One region of the Micromonospora sp. NPDC000663 genome, then DNA from elsewhere that is predicted to be linked to it. Evidence: riboswitches for the same ligand, from Rfam matches in the RefSeq annotation. Region 1 holds a riboswitch; the other holds the start of a gene.
What was found. A riboswitch is a leader RNA that binds a small molecule or an ion and turns the genes downstream of it on or off. The one in region 1 is predicted to bind S-adenosylmethionine.
Positions count from the first base shown of each region.

Region 2: linked by a shared signal. The riboswitch ahead of ACFY1S_RS07370 (ABC transporter substrate-binding protein) and the one ahead of thrC (threonine synthase) in region 1 are both predicted to bind S-adenosylmethionine.

Region 1 covers NZ_JBIAYR010000002.1:256,152-265,704, reverse strand. The annotation lists gene groL (chaperonin GroEL) at 1-1,607, opposite strand, end outside; gene ACFY1S_RS09875 (hypothetical protein) at 1,878-2,975, opposite strand; gene ACFY1S_RS09870 (cold-shock protein) at 3,057-3,257, opposite strand; gene ACFY1S_RS09865 (GNAT family N-acetyltransferase) at 3,527-4,057, shown strand; gene paaN (phenylacetic acid degradation protein PaaN) at 4,202-5,875, opposite strand; gene ACFY1S_RS09855 (GNAT family N-acetyltransferase) at 5,926-6,945, opposite strand; gene thrC (threonine synthase) at 7,198-8,484, opposite strand; SAM riboswitch class I at 8,495-8,630, opposite strand; gene ACFY1S_RS09845 (DMT family transporter) at 8,698-9,553, opposite strand, start outside.
Region 2 covers NZ_JBIAYR010000001.1:1,544,822-1,554,374, reverse strand. The annotation lists gene corA (magnesium/cobalt transporter CorA) at 1-244, opposite strand, end outside; gene ACFY1S_RS07375 (amino acid transporter) at 474-2,414, shown strand; SAM riboswitch class IV at 2,500-2,611, shown strand; gene ACFY1S_RS07370 (ABC transporter substrate-binding protein) at 2,883-3,812, shown strand; gene ACFY1S_RS07365 (amino acid ABC transporter permease) at 3,858-4,637, shown strand; gene ACFY1S_RS07360 (amino acid ABC transporter ATP-binding protein) at 4,634-5,365, shown strand; gene ACFY1S_RS07355 (Na+/H+ antiporter) at 5,394-6,968, opposite strand; gene ACFY1S_RS07350 (BTAD domain-containing putative transcriptional regulator) at 7,073-9,553, opposite strand, start outside.

The DNA.
Region 1 (9,553 bases):
CCGCCACCCGGGCCAGCCGGGGCAGCCGGGGTCTTCTCCGGCTTGTCCGCGACGACGGCCTCGGTGGTGAGGAACAGCGCGGCGATCGACGACGCGTTCTGCAGCGCCGAACGCGTCACCTTGGCCGGGTCGATGATGCCCGCGGCCAGCAGGTCGACGTACTCGCCGTTGGCGGCGTTGAGGCCGTGACCCGCTTCGAGGTTACGGACCTTCTCCACCACGACGCCGCCCTCGAGGCCGGCGTTGACGGCGATCTGCCGCAGCGGGGCGTCCAGCGCGACCTTGACGATGTTGGCACCGGTGGCCTCGTCGCCGACCAGGTCCAGCTTGTCGAAGGCGGTCTTGCCGGCCTGCACCAGCGCGACGCCACCACCCGGGACGATGCCCTCCTCGACGGCGGCCTTCGCGTTGCGAACGGCGTCCTCGATGCGGTGCTTGCGCTCCTTGAGCTCGACCTCGGTGGCCGCGCCGACCTTGATGACCGCAACGCCGCCGGCCAGCTTGGCCAGCCGCTCCTGCAGCTTCTCGCGGTCGTAGTCGGAGTCGCTCTTGTCGATCTCGGCCCGGATCTGGTTGACCCGACCCTGGATCTGCTCGGCGTCGCCGGCACCGTCGACGATCGTGGTCTCGTCCTTGGTCACCACGACCTTGCGGGCGCGGCCCAGCATGTCGACGCCGACGGCGTCCAGCTTGAGGCCGACCTCCTCGCTGATGACCTGGCCACCGGTGAGGATGGCGATGTCGGCGAGCATGGCCTTGCGGCGGTCACCGAAGCCCGGCGCCTTGACGGCGACGGACTTGAAGGTGCCCCGGACCTTGTTGACGACCAGGGTGGCCAGGGCCTCGCCCTCGATGTCCTCGGCGATGATCAGCAGCGGCTTGCCCGACTGCATGACCTTCTCCAGGATCGGGAGCAGGTCCTTGACCGACGAGATCTTGCTGTTGACGATCAGGAGGTAGGGGTCGTCGAAGACGGCCTCCATGCGCTCCGGGTCGGTCATGAAGTAGGCCGAGATGTAGCCCTTGTCGAAGCGCATACCCTCGGTGAGCTCCAGCTCCAGCCCGAAGGTGTTGCTCTCCTCGACGGTGATGACGCCTTCCTTGCCGACCTTGTCCATCGCCTCGGCGATGATCTCGCCGACGCTGGTGTCACCAGCGGAGATGGAGGCGGTGGAGGCGATCTGCTCCTTGGTCTCGACGTCCTTGGCGAGCTTGGACAGCTCCTCCGAGACGCTCGCGACCGCGGCCTCGATGCCCCGCTTCAGGGCCATCGGGTTGGCGCCGGCAGCCACGTTGCGCAGGCCCTCGCGAACCAGGGCCTGGGCCAGGACGGTCGCCGTCGTCGTGCCGTCACCGGCAACGTCGTCGGTCTTCTTCGCGACCTCCTTGACCAGCTCGGCGCCGATCTTCTCGTACGGGTCCTCGAGCTCGATCTCCTTGGCGATGCTCACACCATCGTTGGTGATGGTGGGGGCACCCCACTTCTTCTCGAGCACGACGTTGCGGCCCTTGGGGCCGAGGGTCACCTTTACGGCGTCAGCGAGCTGGTTCATGCCCCGCTCGAGGCCGCGGCGCGCCTCTTCGTCGAACGCGATCATCTTGGCCATACGGCGTTGTCCTCCTGGACACTCACGGGCCACCCGAGATGTGTGCCCCGGATGGGCCGCCTGGTGTACGCACCTTGGGACGTCGCCACCTGGCGACGACGACGTCCTTCGGCCGGGCCGGATAGCCCGCGACGACCGGCCATGCCGCCCCGGCGTCTCCACGCCTGTGCAACCTGGCCCCACCGTCCCGACCATTGGCACTCACGGTATGCGAGTGCCAATGACTTGTTTAGCACTCTCCCCTGCCGAGTGCAAGCACGATGGTGCGGCTCAGCCGAGTTCCGCGGCCAGCCCGGCGCTGTTCACCGGCGCCTCATGCGCCCGCTGCTCGGCGTACGTGACCAGCAGACCGATCAACTGGGCGAGGTGCGCCGGCAGGGCCAGCACGGCCGAGACGGCGAGAACCACGACGATGCCGACAGCGGTGCCGGGCGACGAGAGCGGGTCCGTACCCAGCGGGACGGACAGGATCGACTCCAGCACCGACGGGACCACCGTGGCCACGATCACCACCGCGACGACGAGCGCCACCCGGCCGAGCAGCAGACCGAGCCGGTCGTGGAACATCCGGAACGACCTGCCGATCGGGTTCTGCCGCTCGAACAGGTAGACCGGGCCGGCCATGCTCAACGCGAACGCCAGGTAGATGCCCGGCAGCACGCAGAAGCAGAACCCCACCCCGACCAGCAGACTGATCAACAGCGTCCAGCCCCAGAGCCCGAGCGCCCGCCGTACGCCGTACCGCAGCGCCGGCCCCAGCTCGGCGGACTCCCCCGCCGCCTGGCGGGTGATCACCCAGGTCCCGGCGGCCCACCCGATGGCCTGCACCAGCCCGATCAGCAGGCTGCCGCCGATCAGCACGGCCAGGAGGGTCACCAGGTCCGTGACGAACGTCTCCGGCAGGCTGGACGGCGACTCAGCCTGCGCCTCCCAGCGCGCCGACGGGTCCACGCCGAGGGAGAGCACCGAGAGTACGGCGGCAGGCGCCACCTGGGTGAGCAGCATGATGGGCACCAGCAGCCGCCAGCCCCGACGCAGCGCCGCCCCACACCTGGCGGACCAGCCGCCGAGACCGGCGCCGGACGGGGTGACCAGGGCGTCGTTCGGGTCGAACCCGTGACCCGGCGGGTACCACCCGACGGGCGGCCCCGGATACCAGGACTGCCCCGGGTAGGGGCCGGCGCCCGGCGGGAAGCCGCCGGTGGGCGGGAACACCCACTGGGCGGGCGCTGCGGGCGTACCCCAGCCGCCCTGCGCGGGGTCCCAGCCCGGCGGCGGGCCGGCCTGGCCGCCGGTTGCGCCCGGGTCGGACGGGCCCGGCTCCCCCGGCCCGGGAGGCGGGGTGGTCGGGGGCGGCTGGTCGGTCATGAACCCTCCTCAGCATCGGCTGGAACGGTTCACGATCTTCCCGGGTACGTGCCCGCACCGCAGCCCGCGACGCGCGGGAAATCAGACGACGCGTACGTGCTCGGCCTGTGGGCCCTTCTGACCCTGGGCGATCTCGAACTCCACCCGCTGACCGTCGTCCAACGCCTTGTAGCCGTCCATCTCGATCGCGGAGAAGTGGACGAACACGTCCTGACCGCCGTCGACGGCGATGAAGCCGTAGCCCTTCTCGGCGTTGAACCATTTCACGGTGCCCTGTGCCACGGTGCACTTCCTCACTCTGCGCGGCGTTACCTGCCCCGGCGCGCGGCGTGACCGGGCGCCTGTGGACCACCGCTCGGCGATCGATGACGGCCGCTGAAACGGTGACCGAAATCGCACGCTACACGAGGAGTGACGGCCGCGCACGACCACAAATCGGGCATGGTTCAGGGCGCCCCGGCGGCGTCGACGAGCCCTGGTTTTCCGGGCAGAGCATCGATGTCCGTGGTTGTCGCCGAAAACCGCTTCCGGCCCTGTGATAGGCATGCGGCATGACCACCGACACGGGCTCGCCCGCCCTGCGGCAGGCGCAGGTCCGCCGGGTCCGGCCGCAGGACGCCGCCCGGATGCGGGCGCTGCGCCTGGAGATGCTCGCCGACGCGCCGCTGGCCTTCCTGGAGACGATCGCCGACGCGGCCGCCCGCTCGCACGCCGAGTACGCGGCGCGGGTCGCGTACACCTCGCGGGGCGCGGAGACCGCACAGTTCGTGGCGGATCCGGGTGGCCGGTTCGTCGGGCACGCCGGAGGAACGGCGGCGCCCCGCGAGGCCGGGCTGACAGTCATCTACGCGGTCTACGTCACGCCGGCGTGGCGCGGCAGCGGCCTGCTCGGTGAGCTGATCGACGAGGTGGCCGCCTGGTCGAGGGCGTGCGGTCGACCGGAGCTGCTGCTGGAGGTGGTGGTCGGCAACGACCGCGCCTACCGCGCCTACCAGCGGCTGGGCTTCGAGGACACCGGCGTACGGGTCCCCCACCCCACGATCCCCGCCCTGACCGAGCTCCAGATGCGCCGCCCCGCCTGACCCTCCCACGGCATAACCCCGGTGATGCCCCAAAAGCCTGCGCCACCGTGCGCACGAAGGGTTTCCGGGGCAGCCCGACCCGCGCAGGGATCAAGCCTGACCGCCCGGAGCGGGTCGGGCTGCCCCGGAAACCCCGAACCGCACCTACACGTGCCGCCGAGACTGCACGATCCGGAAGCGGTTGGCCACGTAGGCGCCGTCGGTCAGCGCCGAGTTGGCCGCCGCGTTGGCACCGCTGCCGTGGAAGTCGGAGAACGCCGCCGACTGGTTCACGAACACCCCGCCGGTCAGGTTGCAGGACAGGTGCACCCCGACCTCGACGGCGATCGCCTCGGTCGCGTCCAGCACCGACTCGTCGGTGGAGTAGACCCCAGCGGTGAGCGCCCCCTTCTCGCCGACGGTCCGGCGCAGCAGCTCCAGGCTGTGGACGGTGGAGTCGGTGGCGATGGCGAAGGAGATCGGCCCGAACCACTCCCGGCCGTACGTCTCCGCGTCGTCGGCGGTCAACTTCACGATCGTCGGGGTACGCACCACCGCGTCGGCGTACGACGGGTGGGCCACGGCGCGGGACTCCAGCACCGGCTCGCCCACCTTTGTCACGTCGGCCAGCCGCTCCAGCACCCCGTCGTTGACGATGGCGCCGGTCAGCTCGACACCCCGGGCGGGGTCGGCGGTCAGCTTGCCTACCGCGGCGGCGATCCCACCGGCCACCTCGTCGAAGCTCTTGTGCCCCTGGTCGGTCTCGATGCCGCCGGCCGGGATGAGGATGTTCTGCGAGGTGGTGCACATCTGACCGCTGTAGAGGGTCAGGGTGAAGCCGAGGTTGCGGCACATGCCGGCGAAGTCGTCGGTGGAGTCGATGACGACGGTGTTCAGGCCGGCCTTCTCGGTGTAGACCGACGCCTGCCGGGCGTGCGTCTCCAGCCAGTCGCCGTACTCGGTGGAACCCGTGAAGTCGACGATCTTGACGGAGCGGTGCAGGGCGAGGTCGCTGGCGAGCTTCTCACCTGGCGCCTCGGCCGCCAGCAGGATCAGGTTCGGGTCGAACCCGGCTTCGGCGAGCACCTCCCGGGCGTACTTCACCGTGATGGCAAGCGGCAGCACCGCGCGCGGGTGCGGCTTGACGATCACCGGGTTGCCGGTGACCAGCGAAGCGAACAGCCCGGGGTACGAGTTCCAGGTCGGGAAGGTGTTGCAGCCGATCACCAGCGCCACCCCGCGCGGCACCACGTGGAACGTCTTGGTCATCCGCAGCGGGTCACCCTTGCCTGCGGCCTTCTCCCAGCCGGCCGTGCCCGGGTGCCTGGTCATCTCGGCGTACGCGTACGCCAGCGACTCCAACGCCCGGTCCAGGGCGTGCGCGCCGCCGGCCTGGAAGGCCATCACGAACGCCTGCCCGCTGGTGAACTGCACCGCGTTGGCCAGCTCGAAGATGTGCTTGTGCAGCCGGTCGAGGATCTCCAGGCAGACACCCACCCGGGCCTGCGGGCCGGCGTCGCGCCACGCGGGCAGCGCCGCGGAGGCGGCGCGGGTCAGCTCGTCGACGCCGGCGTGCGGGTAGCGCACCGCCAGCTCCACCCCGAACGGGCTGGCCTCGGTGGCGACCCGCGCGCCGGTGCCCGGCTGGTCGAGGGGGAAGTCACCACCGAGGTACGCCTCGAAGGCGGCCCTGCCGTCGGCGGCGGCGTTCTCGCCGTACACCCGGGGGCTTGGGGATTCGGGATAGGCGGACCAGTAGCCCCGCTCCGTGATCGCGGTCAGCGCACGGTTGAGGGTGTCGGCGTGCCTGTCGTACAGGGGATGCGGGGTCTCCGTCATGCCCGCCATCATGCCTGAGGACCCGCCGCGAGCAGTAGCACCGATCTCCGTCAGAGGGTCAGCTGCCAGTCGGTCCAGGCGTCCACCGGGCGGAAGCCGAGCTGTTCGTTGATCGCCACCATGTAACTGTTGCTCGCGGCGTTGAAGGTGTCGATGACGCGTACCGCCGGCTCGTGGGTGAGCAGGTGGTGCAGGTTCTCCGCCTTGGCGATGAGGCCGAGCCGATGCCCGCGGTGGGCGGGGTCGACGATGGTGATCTGCTGGTAGGCGTGCCAGTCGGCGTTGGCACCGACGTCGAGCAGGGTCCACGCGACAAGCCGCCCGGACTCCTCGTGCCGCATCCCGAGGTGGTAGCGCCGCCGGCCACGGGCGTCAAGCGACAGTTCGTTTCCCCTGATGCGTTCGGCGTCCACCTGCTCCGGCTCCCACTGCACGTCGCCCATTGGCGCGTCCGTCAGCAACCGGCCGTCGAGGTAGGCGATGTCCGCGACGTACTCCTGCGGGGTGGAGCCCTGCCAGCAGACCGACCGGTAGCCCTCGGCCCGCGGGGTGGCCTCGGCGAGCGCCGTCCGCAACGCGATCCGGTCGATGTCGGCGACCGCGAGACGCCGACGCACCTCGGCAAGTGCGGGCCGGGCACCCGTGGTGGCGGCGAACGCGTCGCCCGCGACGCTTCGGGCCGGCCCGTCGGGCAGCGCGGAGACGGCCATCGCGACGACCCGCTTACGTCCGCGCTCGCGCAGCAGGCGTACCCCGTACTCGTGCAGGGCCCGGCCGACGCCCCGGCGCCGCAGCTCCGGATGCACCGTCAGATCGGCGGTGGCGTTCTCGGTGTTGTCGAGGTAGGGCAGGTCCAGCTGGAGGTAGCCGGCCGGTACGCCGTCCAGGCGGGCCAGCGCCCAGAGCGACTCGGTGCCGGGCATCGGGGTGTGGAACAGCGCGTCGAAGCGACGCCGGCAGAACGGCGGGAGGTCCGGCACGTCGACGTCGCCCGCCGCCGCGCCGATCCGGTACGCCTCGTCGACCGCGGCCCGGTCGGTGCCGTCGAAGGACGCGATCGTGATGCTCATGCGGGCGAGACTGGCACCGGAAAAGCGATCGGGCCAGCGATTTACTCGCTGGCCCGATCGGACGTGGTCGGGAGGGACACTCGCACAACGCCTCCGGCGTTGGGTCGCAAGAACTTCAAAAGTCTCCGGCGAAATGCCCTCCCGCACGGAGCATCTTGCGCCGTCCGGTTCCTGCCGTCAAGTCCAGAGCGGCGGGTTTTCCACACTCACAGCGAAAACCCAGTTACCCGGCGGATCGCCCAGGCGGGGCGGTCAGCCGAGGAGGCCGGCGTCCCGGGCGGCGCGCAGGGAGGGCTTGATGTGGTGGGTCGGCCCGACCTGCCCGGCCACCGCGTCGATGGTCTTGAGGCCCTCGCCCGTGTTGAAGACGACGGTCTCCGCCGCCGGGTCGAGCCGGCCGGACTCGACGAGCTTGCGCAGCACCGCCACGGTGACCCCACCGGCGGTCTCGGCGAAGACACCAGTGGTGCGGGCCAGGTCACGGATGCCGGCACGGATCTCGTCGTCGTCCACGTACTCCATCCATCCGCCGGTGCGGCGGACCGCCTCCAGGGCGTAGAGGCCGGCGGCCGGGTCGCCGATGTTCAGCGACTTGGCGATGCCTGTGGGCTTGACCGGGGTGATCGTGTCGGTGCCGGCGTGCAGGGCGGTGGCGATGGGGTTGCAGCCGGCCGACTGGGCGCCGAAGACCTTCCAGCCGCCGGTCGGCGCCTCGACCAGGCCGATCTCGACAAGCTCGGAGAACGCCTTGTCAATCTTGGTGAGCAGTTCGCCGCTGGCCATCGGGATGACCACCTGCGCCGGGATCCGCCAGCCGAGCTGCTCGGCCACCTCGTAACCGAGGGTCTTGGAGCCCTCCGCGTAGTACGGGCGGACGTTGACGTTGACGAACGCCGTGTCCTCGAATTCGTCGGTCTCCACCAGCTCACCGCAGAGCCTGTTGACGTCGTCGTACGAGCCGTCGATGGCGACCAGCTCGCCGCCGTAGACGGCGGTGGTGATGACCTTGCCCTGCTCCAGGTCACTGGGGATGAAGACCACCGACGGCACCCCGGCGCGGGCGCCGTGCGCGGCCACCGAGTTGGCCAGGTTGCCCGTCGACGCGCAGGCGAACCGGGTGAAGCCGAGCGCCTTCGCGGCGGTGAGCGCCACCGAGACGACCCGGTCCTTGAACGAGTGGGTCGGGTTGGCGCTGTCGTCCTTGACCCAGAGCGGCGCGGTGATGCCCAGCTCGGCGGCGAGGTTCGGGGCCGCCACCAGCGGGGTCAGGCCCGGGTTGAGGGTGACCCGGGTGGCCGGGTCCTGGCCGGCGGGCAGCAGCGCGGCGTACCGCCAGATGTTGTCCGCGCCGGCTTCGATCTGCTCGCGGGTGACAGTGGCCAGGGCGGCGGTGTCGTAGTCGACCTCCAGCGGGCCGAAACACTCGTAGCAGGCGTGCTGGGCGGCGAGCGGGTAGCGGGCCGAACAGGCGCGGCAGACCAGGGCGCGGGCGGGGCTGGCGGAGGTGTCGATACCGGGGGCGACGATCGTCGACGTCATGTCGAGAGTCCTCTCATCTTTCCCCGCATCGCACGGTGCGGCGGGGACGGAATTGGCACCTGCCCCGCCTGTCGCTCAGCGGTGAGCGCGCGGGGTGGTTGCCGGGGCGTCGTCGGGCCGTATCCCTCAGCCCCTCTGGATGAGGTATGCAGTTGTGCGGTCGAGTCTAGGCAACGTTGCCCGTGGCCTCCACCGGGCATCCCAGGGAGTGGGTCAGCGGGCGGCCACCGCGACGGGGTCGACCACAGCTGTCGGGTCCGTGACGGCGGTCGGCTGCGGCAGTGACGACGTCCGGGTCCGTGCCCTGTTGGCCAGGTTCGCGGCGACCAGGGCGAAGATGGTGATCGCGGCTCCGACCAGCTCCACCGGGTCGGGCCGGTAGCCACGGGCGATCTGCACCGCGAACGTGGTGACCGGGACCAGATTCATGAACAGCGCGGCGTTCGCGGCACCGAGCCGCTGCACACCTGTGTTCCAGGCCAGGACGGCGATCACGGCGCCCACTACCACCGCGTACGCCAACTGCGGGGCGACCGCCACGAGGTCGGCGGCGGCCGGCGCGTGCTGCCAGCCGACGGCGTCGGCGCCGATGCTCGCGACGAGCATGGCGGCGGTGCCGGAGAGTGCGGTAAGCGTCGTGAAGCGCAGCGGCGACCAGTCACCGAACCGGCTGGCGCCGTGGGTGTAGACGCCCCAGCCGAGCACCGCGCCGATCATCATCAGGCCGCCGAGGCCGAACTGGCCGAGACCGGCCAGGCTGCCGCGGGTGATCACCAGGCCGACGCCGAGAAGCGCCACCAGGGAGAGGGCCAGCAGGAGGGGCTTGGGGCGTACGCCGTCGCGGACCCACCGGACGAGCTGGGTGATCACCGGGGTGGTGGCCACGAAGAGGGAGATCTGCTGCGGGGCGGCGTGCTCGAGGGCCTGGTTGGTGAGCAGGTTGAACCCGGCGAACCCGACGACGCCGAGCACCACCACCTCGACCGCCCGGCCGCCGTGGCGCAGCGCGCCGGCACCCTCGCGAAGCAGCAGGAGGCCGACCAGGACTGCGGCGGCCAGCAGGTATCGG
Region 2 (9,553 bases), on a different contig from region 1:
CGATGTCCGGCCGGTACAGCCCGATCCAGGCCATCGCGCCGTCGCGCTCCTGCAGGCAGCGGTACGTCTCGGCGAGGCCGGACGGCGAGGCGAACCGGTGCCCCCTGAGGTAGACGGCACTCTCCACCATGCCGCCGGTGGGCGGGGCCGGCGCGGGAGGTGGCGGCACGCCGACGGCTGTCGCGTGCTCGTCGAGCTGGCGGCCGAAGCCACCACCCGGGCGGAAGCGACGGCCGCCGACCATGAGCCGCTCCCCTCCCCGGTGGCATCCGCGTCCGGCAGGCCTCGGCCCGAGCGGGCGGATCGGTGCGCGGCGCCGGAGGCGCTGGATCCCCCCTGCCCCGGGGCCGAAACCCGTCCGACCCGCCGGGGCGGCCGGACGGGCACGGGCGGGTTCGGCGTACCTGCGGACGGGCGCGTACGACCAGGCGGATACTCGCGGTGAGCAGGGGCGGAGGACGGGGGAAGCGCCGGTGCGGGTCGACAGGCGCGCCGGGCGGCTGCGCGGCTGGCTGCTCGGCGGCGGTACGGAGCGGGCCGGGCGGCACCCCGGGCCGCACGGCCGCCCGCGGCGGGACCGGCAGCACCCCTGGTGGAGGGTGATGTGCCTGACCGGTGTCGACTACTTCTCGACGCTCGGCTACCAGCCGGGAATCGCGGCGCTGGCCGCCGGGGTGCTGTCGCCGGTGGCGACCCTGGTGCTGGTGCTTGTGACGTTGCTGGGCGCGCTGCCCGTGTACCGGCGGGTGGCGGTGGAGAGCCCGCACGGTGAGGGTTCGATAGCGATGCTGGTCCGTCTGCTGAGCTTCTGGCCGGGAAAGCTGCTCGTGCTGGTGCTGCTGGGGTTCGCGGCTACCGACTTCATCATCACCATCACCCTCTCGGCGGCGGACGCGACGGCCCACATCGACGAGAACCCGTTCCTGCCCGCCGGGCTCAAGGGGCACCAGCTGCCACTCACGCTGCTGCTGGTGGCGTTGCTGGGCGCGGTGTTCCTCAAGGGATTCGGCGAGGCCATCGGGATCGCCGTCGCCCTGGTGGCGGTCTACCTCACGTTGAACGCGGTGGTGATCGCCGTCGCGTTGGAGCGGGTGGTGACGCACCCGAGCGCGGTCGGGGACTGGGGCACCGCGCTGACCACCGGGCACGGCGACCCCCTGCTGGTCGTCGGACTGTCCCTGCTGGTCTTTCCGAAACTGGCGCTGGGTCTGTCCGGGTTCGAGACCGGGGTGGCCGTGATGCCGCACATCCGGGGGGACCGGCAGGACTCCGAGGACAGGCCCTCGGGGCGGATCCGGGGCGCGCGCCGGCTGCTCACCACCGCCGCGACGATCATGAGCGTCTTCCTGCTCACCAGCAGCGTGACAACCACGGTGCTGATCCCGCCCGAGGCGTTCCAACCGGGCGGCCCCGCGAACGGCCGGGCACTGGCCTACCTGGCGCACCAGTACCTCGGCGAGGTGTTCGGCACCGTCTACGACCTGTCCACCATCGGGATCCTCTGGTTCGCCGGCGCCTCGGCGATGGCCGGACTGCTCAACCTCGTACCCCGCTATCTGCCCCGCTACGGCATGGCTCCGACCTGGGCCCGGGCCGTACGCCCGCTGGTCCTGGTCTTCACCACAGTGGCGTTCCTGATCACTGTGGTCTTCGACGCCAGCGTGGACGCGCAGGGCGGCGCGTACGCCACAGGGGTCCTGGTGTTGATCACCTCGGCGGCGACGGCGGTGACCCTCGCGGCGCGGCGACGGCGGCAGCGGGGCCTGACGCTCGCGTTCGGGACCATCGCGGTGATCTTCGTGTACACGACAGTGGCGAACGTCGTGCAACGCCCCGACGGCGTCAAGATCGCGGCGTGTTTCATCGGCGGGATGATCCTGGTGTCGGTGCTGTCCCGGCTGATGCGGGCCTACGAGCTGCGGGTCGACCACGTGGAGCTGGACCCGGCAGCGGCCCGGATGATCGACGAGCGGGCGGCCCGCCGGATCCGCCTCGTCGCGCACGAGCCGGAGCGCCGGGACCCGGCCGAGTACCGCGCCAAGCTGGCCCAGACCATGGCGGACAACGACTTTCCCGACGACGGCGACGTCATCTTCGTCGAGGTGCACGTCACCGACCCGTCGGACTTCGAGACCGCGCTGCTGGTCCGCGGCAGCGTGGCGCACGACAGCTACCAGGTGCTCAGTCTGGCGAGTTCCTCGGTGCCCAGCGCGCTCGCCGCCCTGCTGCTGGAGATCCGCGACCGGAGCCGGCGTCGCCCCCACATCTACTTCGAGTGGACCGAGGGCGGGCCGGTTCGCAACCTGCTGCGCTACCTGGCGTTCGGGCAGGGCGCGATCGCCCCGGTCACCCGGGAGATCCTGCGCCGCCAGGAGCCCGACCCTTGCCGCCGCCCGCACGTGCACGCCGGTTGACCTGCCGGTCGACGGCCCTCGCGGACGGTGAGCGTGGTCATAACGGCTGGACGACCCACCGGTGCCGGCTGCTAGCCTCGGCGCAGGTCATGAGCGCCAGCGCGAAGCCCCGGCTCGCTGGCCGGCAACCCTCCTCCGCGGTGGGGTGCCCCGGGTGAAGACCAGGCACCGGCAGGACGTCGGTGCAAGCGTGGCCTGGCACCCAGGTCAGCACAGACCCGGGAGACCGTATGCGCATCCTCAGCTCCATCCCACCGGCCGACCTCGCGGATCTCCGCGTCGGCCGCCTCTCGGCGGCACTGACCAGGCGTCGGCACGTGGACATGATGCGAATGTGCAGCGCGGCCTGTCGCCGCCGCGCCGCGCTCTGACGCGTCCCTCTTCTCACACCACTTTTCCAGCGGTACGCCCATCGGGCGCACCGTCCGCGGCGCGTACCCGCCGCGGCGCACCCCATCGGAGAGACCTGTGCGATTCCTTCCTGCCCTGACCCGTGTCGCCGCCCTGGGCGCGGCCACCATCCTGGCCGCGACCGCGCTCACCGCCTGCGGCGACGACGCCTCGACCGACGCTTCCGCCAACCCGTACGGCCTGGCGCGGCCGGGTGTCCTGCGCGCCGGCACGCTCACCGACGCCCCGCCGAACGTCTACCTCAAGGACGGTAAGTTCACCGGCTTCGACAACGACCTGCTGACCGCGGTGGCCGGCAAGCTCGGCCTGACCGTCGAGTTCGTCGGTACCGACTTCTCCGCCCTGCTCAGCCAGGTCAACAACCACAAGTTCGACGTCGGCAGCTCCTCGATCACCATCACCGAGGCGCGCAAGAAGACAGTCGACTTCGGCAACGGCTACGACTTCGGCTACTTCGGCCTGGACGTCCCGGCCGGCTCGCCGATCACCAGCTTCGACCAGTTGGCAGGCAAGCGGGTCGTGGTGGTGCAGGGCACCGTCCAGGACGACTACGCCACAGGCAAGCAACTCGACCCGGTGCGGGTGCCGGACTACAACGGCGCGATCAACCAGCTCAAGGCCGGCACCGCCGACGCGTGGATCGCCCCGGCGGAGATCGGCGAGAAGTCGGCAGCCGACAGCAACGGCAAGATCACCGTGGCGGCCAAGCAGCTCAGCCCGGCGCCTACCGCGTACGCCGTGGCCAAGGGCGGCGACAAGCTGCGCGAGGCGCTGAACAAGGCCCTCGACGAGGTCATCGCGGACGGCACCTGGAGCCGTCTGCAGGCGCAGTACTACCCGGGTCGGCCGATCCCGGCGGACTTCACGCCGGGCAGCGGCGCGGTCGCGGCGCCGTCCGCGTCGGTGGCGCCGTCGGCGTCCGCGTCGGTGGCGCCGTCGGCGTCCGCGTCGGTGGCGCCGTCGGCGTCCGCGTCGACCGCGTCCTGAGCGGTAACCGGTGACGAGCGAGCGGGGCGGCAGGAGAGGCGACCGATGGATCCGTTGAGCACCCTGTGGGAGACGTTCTTCGACGCCGACGCCATGCGTGAGGCGCTGCCCGAGATGCTTACCGTCGGGCTGCCGAACACGCTGATCCTGGCGGTCTCCGCCGCCCTGCTCGGCTCGGTGCTGGGCCTGCTGCTGGCCGTCGCCGGCATCTCCCGTACCCGGTGGCTGCGCTGGCCGGCGCGGGTCTACACCGACGTGTTCCGGGGCCTGCCGGCCGCCGCGACGATCCTGCTGATCGGGGTCGGGCTGGCGCCGCTGGGCATGGAGATCTGGGGGCCGGACCCGTACCCGCTGGGCATCCTGGCGCTGTCGTTGATCGCGGCGGCGTACATCGGGGAGATCTTCCGCTCCGGCATCCAGTCGGTGGAGGCCGCCCAGTTGGAGGGCGCCCGCGCCCTGGGTTTCTCCTGGGCCGACGCGATGCGGCTGGTGATCATCCCGCAGGGCATCCGGCGGGTGCTGCCCGCCTGGGTGAACCAGCTCATCGCGTTGATCAAGGACTCCAGCCTGGTCTACTTCCTCGGGCTGGTGGCCAGCCAGCGGGAGCTGTTCCGGATCGGGCAGGACTACGCGGCCACCACCGGCAACGAGTCCGCGCTGCTGCTCGCCGGGCTCTTCTACCTGGCGCTGACGGTCCCGCTGACGCACGTCGTCAACTGGATCGACAGGCGGCTGCGGCACGGCCGGCCGGCCACCGCACCCGTCGACGAGGACGAGGACGACACCCCGGCGCTCGCCGGGGCCCCGGAAGGAGACAGGCGATGACCACCTCGGTGAGCCTGGAGGCGCGCGACGTCCACCTCGCCTTCGGACCGAACCGGGTGCTGCGCGGCGTCGACCTCACCGTGGCGCGCGGCGCGACGGCCTGCGTGATCGGGCCGTCCGGGTCGGGCAAGTCCACTCTGCTGCGGACCCTCAACCGGCTGATCGAGCCCGACCGCGGCGACGTGCTGCTGGACGGCCGCAGCGTGCTGCGCGACGACCCGGACGCGCTGCGCCAACGGGTCGGCATGGTGTTCCAGCAGTTCAACCTATTCCCGCACATGACCGTGCTGCGCAACATCACCCTGGCCCTGCGCCGCCTGCGCAAGCTCGGCGAGGACGAGGCGGACGCGGTCGCCCGCGCCCAACTGGAGCTGGTGGGGCTGGCCGGCAAGGCGAACTCCCGGCCGACGCAGCTCTCCGGCGGTCAGCAGCAGCGTGTGGCGATCGCCAGGGCTCTGGCCCTGCGACCCGAGGTGATGCTCTTCGACGAGGCCACCTCGGCGCTCGACCCCGAGCTGGTCAAGGGCGTGCTCGGGGTGATGGCAGACCTGTCCGGCGCCGGGATGACGATGGTGGTGGTGACCCACGAGATGGGGTTCGCCCGGCAGGTCGCCGACACCGTCGCCTTCATGGACCGGGGCGTGGTGCTGGAGGCCGGCCCGCCCGAGGGGATCTTCGAGGGCGCCGAGCATCCCCGGCTGCGCCGTTTCCTCGCGCAGGTGCTCTGAGAAGCCTCGCTCACCGGCCCGGCGACTGTCACTCGCCGGATCCGCGTCCCAGCAGCCGGATCTCCTCGTTGTCAAGCGCGGCCTGCAACTCCAGCAGCACGAGGTCGTCGATCTCCCGGCTGTCGCGAAGGCGGGTGACCTCCCGGCGCTTGTGGGCGAGGACGCCCAGGCGCAGGTCGCGTTCCAGCCGGCGTTCCTCGGCGGTGTCCCCGCCACTCTCGTTGACGTCGTCCAGGTGCCGCTGGTATTCGGCCTGCAACCGGCGCACCGCCTCCTCCCCGGCGCCGACCTCGGCGGCCACCGTGGGCACCATGGCCAGGCCGACCTCGGTGGCGCGCATCCGGGCCCGCCGGGCCTCGTCGACCCGTTCCGGGTCGCCGGCCAGCCCCGCCCAGCGCACCACGAGCGGCAGGGTGGTGCCCTGGATGAGCATGATCAACACGATCACCAGCGCCGTCACGAAGATGATCAGGTCGCGTTCGACGACCGGGCGACCGGCGACAGTCATCGTCGGGACGGCCAGCGCTGCCGCGAGCGACACGGCGCCCCGGAAGCCGGCCCAGCCCGCCACGGTCCCCACCCGCCAGCTCGACGGTTGCGCGCCCTGCTCCACCATCCGGCGGCGTCGCAGTCTCGCCGACTGGGACGTCAGGTAGATGAAGAACAGCCGGGTGCAGAGGACCACCACGGTGACCACCAGCACGATCACCACGGCCCTCGCCGGCGAGGTGCTCGTGACGCCCCGCACCGCCCGGGGGATCTGCGTGCCGAGCAGCACGAACAGACCGCCGTTGATGAGGAACGTGGACAGGTCCCAGAACGCGTACGCCAGCACCCGGGACCGGGCACGGATCACCCGTGGACCGGCGTAGGCGAGCACCAGCCCGGCGACCACCACCGCCAGGACACCGCTGGCGTGCACCGAGTCGGCGAGCAGGAACGCGGCGAACGGGGTCAGCACGCTCAGCGCGCCCTCGCGCAGCGGATCGTCGAGCCGCTTGCGGATCAGCACCACGGCGAAGCCCACCAGCAGGCCGGCGAGCACGCCGCCGACGCTGGCCCCGACGAACTCCTCGCCGATGCCCAGCACGCCCGGATCCGCGCTCTGGGTGAGCAGCCCCACGGCCACCGCGAAGACCACGAGCGCGGTGCCGTCGTTGATCAGGCTCTCCGCGTGCAGGGTGGTGAGGAGCTTGCGGGGCAACCGTTTGGCCAGACCTGTGACCGCCGCCGCGTCCGTCGGCGCGAGGACGGCGCCGAGCACCCAGGCGGCCTCGGGATTCACCCCGAACGCCTGCGCGGTGAACGACACGGTGACCATGGTGAGCACCACGAGCACCACGGCGAGCAGACCGATCACGGGCAGGTTGGCCCGGATCTCGCGCAGGCTGATGGTGAGGCTCTCCCGGTACAGGATCGCCGGCAGGAAGATCAACAGCACCAGGTCCGGCTCCAGGGTCAACTCGGACAGCGGCGGCGCCAGCCCGAGCAGCACCCCGAACCCGATGAGCAGCACCGGCGGCGCGACCCGGTACCGGCCGCCGAGCGTGGTGCCGACCAGGACGGTGACGCCCAGCACCACGATCAGGACGAGCCCCTGCACGGCGTACCCCCTCGATCCCCGGGCCGACGGCGGACGCGTCGGTGCCTCCATCTGACCGCACCCACCGGCCGGTTCCGACGGAAAGTCCGCAAGTCGCGGTGGGGTCAGGCGGCGCGGGCGCGGGCGGTCACCGCTCGGGCGGTACGACGGTGCCGGCCCGCCTCGTCGTGGCGACCCAGCGCCGCCGCGAGGTCGGCGAGGTGCCCGGCCACCGGACCGACGGTGAGCACTCCGCTGCCCGCGGCCAGTTCCCCGGCCGCGGGCAGCAGCTCGGCGTGGACGCGGTCCATCGTGACCCGGTCGTCGAGCAGCCGCGCCGCCCGGCCGACGAGACAGAGGCGGACCTCGCGCAGCAGGTCGTGCGGCCCCGGCGGCAGTGCCCGCAGGGCCTCCCCGGCCGCGGTCCGGTCACCGGCGGCGACAAGCAGCAGCGGGCGGACCCACGGCTCGTGCGGCCCCCAGTCCAGACCCGCCCAACCCTCGTCGCCCGGCCCCGGGAGCGGACGGTCGTCGGCCAGCCGCAGGCCGAGCAGCGCGAGCGGGAGCAGACCGCGGGTCAGGCCCGGCATGCCGTCACCTGGCAGCCGGTCGGCAGCCGCCCGGTACGCGTCCGCAGCCGCGGCCGCCTCGCCGTCCAGTGCCAGCCGCAGCGCGGCGTACCACCTGGTGAAGACGCCGACCAGCGGCAGCTCGTACCGTTCGGCGAGGCGGTCGGCGGCGCGGGCGTGGGCGTCGGCGGCCTGCCGGTCGCCAAGCGCGCAGGAGGCCTGGACCAGGATCAGGTGACCCGCCACCTCGAAGGTCACCAGCTGGTGCCGGGCGGCCAGGTCGACCAGCTCGGCGCCGATCCGGGCGCGTTCACCGGCCAGGCCGACCCGGTCGAAGGCGTGCATGAAGCGGGCGTTCAGCGCGAACGCCAGCAGCCCGGGGTCACCTACCGTCCGGGCTGTCGACTCGGCCTCGTCGGCCGACCGACGCCCACGGTCGGTGACGGTGCCGCGCAGCTCCAGGGCGAGGGTGCTCAGCAGCCGGCTGCGCCGCGCCGACCCGGTCGCGCCGAGGGCCGCCAGGGCACGCTCGGCGACCTGCGCGATCCGTCCGGAGAGCAGGTCGTCGTCGTTGCGCGTCCAGATCGCCGGCACGTCGAAGCCGGTGAGCACCTCCTCGATCAGCAGGGGGTCGCCGACGGACTCGGCCGCCGTGATCGCCTCGGCCCTGACCCGCCGCGCCTCGGCGAGGCGGCCCGTGACGGCGAGCGCACGCCCCAGACCCACAAGCGCCGTCAACCGCTCGCGGTGGTGGACCCCGCCGGCCCGGTCGTACGCGTCGATCGCCTGCCGCCACAGCCGGGCCGCCTCGTGCGGGTTGCCGCCCCGTTCGGCGTGCTCGGCCGCCGTGCGGGCGTACGCGGCGGCGCGACCGGCGGCGACCGGCCCGCCGGCGCGCAGCAGGTGGTGGGCGAGCGCGGCGGGTTCGACGGGTTCGCGCTGTCGTAGCACCTCGGCGGCGGCACCGTGCCAGGCGGCGCGGCGCGGCGCGGACAGATCGGCGTAGAGCGTGTCGCGGACCAGGATGTGGGCGAAGCGCAGCTGTCCGTCGGTGTCCCGCTCGACGAGGAAGCCCGCCTGAAGGGCGCGGTCCACGGCGTCCAGCACTGTCGAGGGGTCGTCCGCCAACGCGCTGAGCACCTGCGGGTCGAGGTCCCGGCCGAGCACCGCCGCCTGCCGCAGCACGGTACGGGTGGGCGCGGGCAGCTGCGCCAGCCGGTGCCGGATCACGTCGCGTACGCCGGGCGGCACCGCCGCCAGCGCGGCGTCGCCCTCGCCCGCGTACAGCTGGGCCAGCTCCCGTACGAAGAAGGGGTTGCCGCCGCTGCGGTGGTGGATCAGCCGGGCGGTGGCCGCGTCCAGGTCCACTCCGGCGACGGCGCTCGCCAGTTCGCCTGTCGCCGGGGCGGGCAGTCCGGCGAGATACTCGCGCACCGGTTCGAGGCCGGCCGCGCGGGCCAGGGCGGCGGTGAGCGCCGGACTGATCTCGGTGGCCCGGTACGTGCCGAGGATCAGGACCGGCCCGCCGGCCGGTTGCGGCCCGGCCAGGATCGCGGTCAGCAGGTCCAGGGTGTCGCCGTCGGCACGGTGCAGGTCGTCCAGGACGATCAGCACCGGTTGCCGGTCGGCGACCGCGGAGACCAGCGAGGCGACCGCGCGGTGCCTGCGGAACCGTGTGACGCTTGCCTCGCCCGTGGCGGAGTCGTCCTGTTCGTCGACGCCTGTCGAGCCGGCGAGCGCCTCGGTGACCTGCGTCCAGGGCCAGGCCGCCGGTGCGCCCTCGTACTCCGGGCTGCGTCCCCACGCCGTGGCCCATCCGTGCGCGGCCATCTGCCGGGTGAGCGTCTCGGCAAGCGCGGTCTTGCCGGCTCCCGGCTCGCCGCTGAGAAGGGCGAGCACGGGCCGGCGGCGACCGGCGGCGGTGTCGGCGGCCAGCCGCAGCCGGGCCAGCTCCGCGTCGCGGCCGACGAACGGACGCTCCCGCGCTGCCGCGACGGGACGGTCCGCGGTCACGACGGGACGATCGGCGGTCCCGAC